2 regions of the Senimuribacter intestinalis genome follow, and region 2 is predicted to be linked to the other one. Evidence: riboswitches for the same ligand, from Rfam matches in the RefSeq annotation. Region 2 holds a riboswitch; the other holds the start of a gene.

Region 1 (3,506 bases), on a different contig from region 2:
AGTAAGAGAAAAATCCCTCTGGCGTATTATTGCCAGGGAAATAGTGACGTATGATAGACAATGTAATTCCTCCAATCTATTTCTGATTCTCTATCATATGAAGGAACCCTTGTCACTTGTTCCAACTGAAAAAGCGCCTTCCTAAGAAAGCGCTCTTTATAATCATTATTAGAAGTAATAGCTATCTTCCGGCGAAGGCTCTGACTTTGCAACCAGATGACCACTGGCTAAATCGTAAAATACCACTCGTGTGACGTAAAGATATGTCAGCATAAAGAAAACTGGAATAGAATATACCAAATCAATAATTTCGCCAACTATGCCAGGAATTATTGGCATAAATGCGCTCGGAATTGCGGCCAGAATTGCCCAGCCGATAAAGGACAGCATCAGGCAGAAAAACTTGCCCTTGTTGCCATTCATCATACGTTTGCTCTCCTCGATACATTCCATAACGCCCTTGTCTGGATGATCAGCAAGAACATAGAATGCCTGACTGTAACGAATTGCCGCAATAATTCCTGGAACTACCAAAAGCAACGCCCACAGGGCAATGAAGATATTCTGTACGACAAACAGGCAAAAAGCCTTTGGAAAGTTCTCAAATCCATTGAAAATGCCTGCTGGATTGCTTTCCTTTCTGCGGAAAAATCCAATCATAAAACTGCAAAGTCCCAGCTCAAAGGCGCCGGTCAGCACTAGATTATACAGTCTGGCTACATAAGAAAGACTAATGGATTGTTCAAAAAACGTATTATAGTAATTGTAGGATGCAAAAGGCATTAGATAGCCTAAAATAACCGGAATTGTCATTGTCATTACATAGTACAAAAACACACCGATTGCCACCTGAGGCCAGCAGCCTTTCAGAGAGCTGCGCGCAATAGCACGAATTTCAGAACTGGTTTCTCTTACAATAATATTGTACATATAAAAACTCCTTATTTTAAACTCGATAAAAATATTATATAATATCTGTAGAATAAATACAATTGAAATCGGAGAATTCCTATGGAAAAAACCTTAATTATTACTTCACACCTTGAACACACAGATAGTCTGACCCTTGATTTTTCTGAGTTTAATAAGATTATCTGTGCCGACGGCGGCCTGCTTATTGCCCAAAAACTGGGGCTTTCTCCTGACTTTCTCATCGGCGACTACGATTCCATGAACGTACCTTCCGGCGATGTCATCAAGCTTCCCATGGAAAAGGATATGACCGATAGCGAAGCTGCCATTGATCTGGCAGTTTCCAAAGGTTATAAAGATATTACCCTCCTCGGCGGGCTTGGAGGCCGCTTTGACCATACCATGGGCAATATCGGCATGCTTGCAAAATTTTGCGGCACAACCATTCGTCTTAGCCTTATTGATGGACAAAATTACCTCTTTATGGTTGCGCCCGGCACTTACACGGTTCCAAAAAACGCCTATACCTATCTGGGTATTATCAGCTACGGAGACGATGCAAAAAATGTCACCCTCCGCGGTGTCAAATATCCACTAACGAATCACCACCTGACGAATAAAACCACTTTAGGTGTTAGCAATGAAATTATCTGTGATTCTGCTACAGTTTCTTTTACGGACGGCATGCTTCTCATTATTCTGTCCAAAGACCTGTAAAATTAACCATTGACAAAATGGAAAAATCGCACTATCCTTATTATTGTATTCGCTAGGGGAGCTTTTGCTGAGAATGACTGTCAGCCTGCGGGCGCAGCCAGACCCTCAACACCTGATGCAGTTAGTACTGCCGTAGGGAAGCATTGATTATATCACATATGCCAGGTTCAGTTCCCCTCCAATCATTTACAAGATGGAGGTATTTTTATGTTCAAAAACATGCAGGGATTCTTTGAATCCACCATTGGTCACGTCGTCATCATCGCCGTGATTGTCGTATTTTTTGCTTTAATTCTAATTCCGTCCAAGGAAGAACGGGAAAACAAATCACAAAAGCCTGATGCAAAGGCACTGACGATTTCCGCCCTGCTCGCTGCGCTGGCACTGGGGCTTGGACAGCTGAAACTCTTTGAAATGCCATTTGGCGGAACGGTTACGGTATTTTCCATGCTTCCCCTCGCCCTCTGCGGCTATTTTCTGGGGACCCGCCGAGGCGTCATCTGTGGCTTTGTCGTGGGACTTTTGAATCTGCTGTTCAGCCCTTACGTCATTCACCCCGTGCAGCTTCTTGTGGATTATCCCTTCGCTTTTGGCGCTCTGGGACTTGCCGGCGTATTTAAGGATAAGAAAAACGGTCTTGCAAAAGGCTACGTGCTGGGACTCTTCGTGCGTTATATCTGTGCAGCCCTCTCCGGCATTGTCTTCTTCGGCAGCTATGCACCTGAAGGATTTAACGCGGTTACTTGGTCTTTATGGTATAATTTCACCTATCTTGCCGCTGAAGGAATCCTGACATTGATAATTATTTCACTTTCTCCTGTGAAGAACGCTTTTGAAGGGTTGAAAAAGAGCTTATAAAGTGTTATATTATTAACAAGGACTATTTTTCTATATATGTAAGAAGGAGAAAAAACATGTACGAGAACATCAAATACGAAATAAAAGAAAATATTGCTTACGTTACCATTAACAGACCGAAAGCAATGAACGCGCTGAACATGGATGTACTTACTGAGCTTTATGACGCTTTCACCAAAATTGAAACAGATAAAGACGTTCTGGCAGTTATTTTAACTGGCGAAGGCAAAGCCTTTGTTGCAGGCGCTGATATTGCGCAGATGCACCAGCTCACTGCCTTGGAAGGTCGCCAGATGATGATTATGGGTCACAAAGTAATGAACCTGATTGAAAACATCGAAAAGCCTGTAATCGCTGCAGTCAACGGATTTGCTCTCGGCGGTGGCTGCGAACTCGCCATGGCATGTGACATCAGAATCGCCTCAGAAAAAGCCAAATTCGGTCAGCCGGAAGTTGGTCTTGGCATTATTCCGGGATTTGGTGGCACCCAAAGACTTGCTAGACTGGTCGGCAAAGGCATGGCAAAATACCTGATTATGACCGCTGAAATGATTCCTGCTTCTGAAGCGTATAGAATCGGTTTGGTTGAGAAAATCTCCGCACCTGAGGAATTAATTGCAGAAGCCGAAAAAGTTGCTAAAACCATCGCTTCTAAGGCTCCTATCGCTATCGCAACTGCTAAAACCGCTATCAACAACGGTTACGATATGGATATGAAATCCGCAAGCAAATTTGAAATCGAAACCTTCACCGCTGCCTTTGGCTCCGAAGACAAGACAGAAGGCATGGCTGCTTTCCTGGAAAAGAGAGCACCGGAATTTAAGAATAAATAAATTTCGCAAGAAGATAAAAAGTGCACCAATAGCCTAAATTTCAGGTCTAATGGTGCACTTTTTAACACCTACCAGCAAAATCATCGTGCAAATTCCGCTGACCGCAAGTGGCAGATAAAAACTCATGCTTCTTGAGAGCAACATAGCACCCGGCAGCAGCCCTCCTGTAAATAGAGTTTGAAACAG
Region 2 (3,506 bases):
TTATGGATGGCACAGAGATGATTGAGGTGAATCCGGTTCTAACAGAGAAATTGAAAGAACTGGGGCTTTATAGTGATAGACTGCTTCGCAGAATTGCATCAGAGGGAACTATCGCTCACTGTGAGGAAATCCCGCAGGAAGTGCGCGATGTTTTCGTTTGCTCACACGATATCAAGCCGATTGACCACATTAAAATGCAGGCAGCTTTCCAGCGCCATACGGACAACGCCGTTTCAAAGACTGTAAACTTCCCTAAGGAAGCCACCAGAAACGAAGTGCGAGAGGCATATCTTCTGGCATACAAAGAAGGCTGCAAGGGTGTGACTATTTATCGTGACGGCAGCAGAGAAGAGCAGGTACTTAATATCGGCAAGGTAAACAGAGAAGGTGCATCTGCGCAGACTGCGGCAGCTTGCCCGACCTGCCAGGAGGAACGCTACGGTCATATCGAACCGCGTCCGCGTCCTGACGTAACCCGCGGCTTTACAGAAAAGATGAAAATCGGCTGCGGAAGCCTTTATGTGACGACCAACTACGACGAAAACGGCATTTGCGAAGTGTTTACCAGTACGGGAAAAGCCGGCGGCTGCCCAAGCCAGAGCGAAGCTACAGCGAGATTGGTATCGGTAGCGCTGCGCAGCGGTATCTCTATTCAGGAAGTTTATGATCAGCTGAAGGGAATCAGATGTCCGTCTACCATCAGACAGCAGGGTATGGGCTGCACATCCTGTCCAGACGCTATCGCAAGGGTGATTATGAAAGTTTCTAAGATTATTGAGGAACAGTCAGGTGAAACCGCAGCGTCGGCAGCACCAACTGCTGCAGCAGTACCTGCACAGCAGAGCCAGAAAGTACCAGCATCTGCCAGTGAGATTCATGCTTGCCCGGAATGCGGAAGTGTAGTGGAACATGAAGGCGGCTGTGTGATCTGCAGAAACTGTGGATTTTCTAAGTGCGGCTGATAAATGCGTCTTGCGGATGGCGAGCTGCGTAACGCATACCGCAGTCGCGTGCCACCGCATCAGATTGTAAAGAATTTCTTGCAATTTGTAAGATACAGTGCTAAGATAAATATATAAATATAAAAAAGGGAGCTCATAGTAATGGGCTGAGAGGGAGCTGATACTGCTTCGACCTGCAACCTGATTTGGATAATGCCAACGTAGGGAAATATGGACGATTTACTGCCAATGGACCTGCGGGGACATTGGCAGTTTGTTTTTTTGCGGCGGCTGCAGATGTCCGAAGATACGTAAGGAGGAAAAACGAAAATGAGAGCATATGCAACACAGATGGAAGCTGCACGCAAAGGTATCGTGACGCCTGAACTTGAAATTGTAGCAAAGAAAGAGCGCATGACGAACGAGGAACTGATGCCTCTTGTGGCGTCTGGCAAAGTGGCGATTTGCGCCAATAAAAATCACAAATGTATCGATCCGGAGGGAGTCGGTTCTATGCTGCAGACGAAAATAAACGTAAACCTGGGTGTCTCCAGAGACTGCAAGGATATGAACGTAGAGTTGGAAAAGGTCATGGCGGCGGTTCATATGGGCGCCCATGCCATCATGGATTTATCTTCTCACGGAGATACAATTCCTTTTCGCCGCAAACTGACAGCGGAATGCCCTGCCATGATTGGAACGGTGCCGATCTATGACAGCGTGATTCATTACCAGCGGGATCTGGATACGCTGACTGCGAAAGATTTTATCGATGTAGTGAGACTGCACGCAGAAGACGGCGTGGATTTTGTAACGCTGCACTGCGGCATTACCCGAAAGACCATCGATCAGATCAAAAAGCATAAGCGGAAGATGAATATTGTTTCCCGCGGCGGCTCTCTGGTCTTTGCATGGATGACTATGACCGGTGAGGAAAACCCGTTTTACGAGTACTTTGATGAAATTTTGGATATCTGTAGAGAGTACGACGTAACTATTTCTCTGGGAGATGCCTGCCGTCCAGGCTGTCTTGCCGATGGATCCGATGTCTGCCAGATTGAAGAGCTGGTGCGTCTGGGTGAACTGACAAAGCGTGCCTGGGAAAAAGATGTGCAGGTAATGGTAGAAGGACCTGGACATATGCCGATGGATCAGATTGCGGCGAATATGAAGCTGCAACAGACCATCTGCAGCGGCGCACCATTTTATGTGCTGGGTCCGATTGTTACAGATATTGCCCCGGGTTACGATCATATTACCTCTGCTATCGGCGGGGCTATCGCAGCAGCTTCCGGCGCAGCTTTTCTCTGCTATGTAACTCCAGCAGAGCACTTAGCTCTGCCAAACGTGGAAGACGTAAAACAGGGGATTATCGCTTCCAAAATCGCAGCCCACGCAGGGGATATCGCAAAGGGCGTTCGCGGCGCTCGTGAAATGGACGACCGCATGGCGGATGCAAGACGAGAACTGGATTGGGAGGCACAGTGGGCATGTGCCATTGACCCGGAAACAGCGAAGGCAATCCGTGAAGAACGAAAACCAGAGCATGAGGATACCTGCTCCATGTGCGGAAAATTCTGCGCTGTGCGCAGTATGAACAAGGCACTGGCAGGAGAGCATATTGATATATTGTAATTAAAAGAATTAAAGTTAGAAAAACAGTCACCGTGGAGTGGCTGTTTTTTGTTGCACTACAACCGCTACAAAACGATTGAATATCCGAATAAGTGAAATAATATAAGAGCAAAGGATGCGTGTTTTTGAGATTAAATGGGGAAAATACTATAAAAATATAGAGTTTAAAAATTTTGAATTTTTATATTTACAACAAACACGACAGAATTTATACTGACGATGAAAACAATTTATCGATATTTTGTTGTATACACTACAGGAGCTTCTATGAATAAGGGAATTGATTCCAGAATTAAAAAAGCAAAGCTGACCGCAACGGAAAGTAAAATTGCCGAGTATATTTCCGAGCATTATTATAATGTTTGTCTGACCTCGGCGCTAGAACTAGGAAGATTAATTGGAACCAGTGATGCATCTGTCATAAGAACGGCGAAAAAACTGGGATTCACCGGGTACAGTGATATGCAGAGTTTTATTGTTGATTTTATGAAGGAGGACATCAAGCATAATGGAGGCGTGAACAGTATGCCCCCATACAAACGGTTTGACAAAAAGCGTTCTATCATTTTATCGGAAAACTTATATGAACAAATGTTGCATAACATGCAGGAAAATTTGGAAAGTATTTTTGAGAGAAATGGTATACAGTCATTTGAACGTGCAAGTGATTTGATTCTTTCAGCCAATCGTAGATTCATCACAGGCTTTCGTGGGTCTGTATCAGTAGTGCATATCTTACGTGCACTGAGTGATGTTTTTTCTGATGTGCGAATTATTGATGAGGCTGAGTCCAGTGCCCTTGAGACCATAGTGGATATTACAGAGGATGATTGTCTCATTTTAAGTAGTTTTCCAAGATATGCGGAGATGGCAATGACAGTGCTTGAAATCGCTTTAAAGAAGGGTGCCAAGGTAATTGTGCTGACAGAT

Evidence for each region. Region 2 has a riboswitch for thiamine pyrophosphate ahead of thiC (phosphomethylpyrimidine synthase ThiC). Riboswitches for the same ligand answer to the same signal wherever they lie in the genome.
Region 1: it holds a riboswitch for thiamine pyrophosphate, as region 2 does, so the genes downstream of both, thiT (energy-coupled thiamine transporter ThiT) here and thiC (phosphomethylpyrimidine synthase ThiC) in region 2, are expected to answer to the same signal.

What each region holds. Positions count from the first base shown of each region.
Region 1 is NZ_CALPCF010000019.1:3,971-7,476, reverse strand. It holds gene NFR88_RS13345 (ATPase) at 1-61, opposite strand, end outside; gene NFR88_RS13340 (DUF975 family protein) at 169-930, opposite strand; gene NFR88_RS13335 (thiamine diphosphokinase) at 1,012-1,629, shown strand; TPP riboswitch at 1,674-1,785, shown strand; gene thiT (energy-coupled thiamine transporter ThiT) at 1,837-2,487, shown strand; gene NFR88_RS13325 (enoyl-CoA hydratase-related protein) at 2,544-3,320, shown strand; gene NFR88_RS13320 (lysylphosphatidylglycerol synthase transmembrane domain-containing protein) at 3,354-3,506, opposite strand, start outside.
Region 2 is NZ_CALPCF010000002.1:105,261-108,766, forward strand. It holds gene NFR88_RS02485 (vitamin B12-dependent ribonucleotide reductase) at 1-962, shown strand, start outside; TPP riboswitch at 1,078-1,187, shown strand; gene thiC (phosphomethylpyrimidine synthase ThiC) at 1,272-2,576, shown strand; gene NFR88_RS02495 (MurR/RpiR family transcriptional regulator) at 2,796-3,506, shown strand, end outside.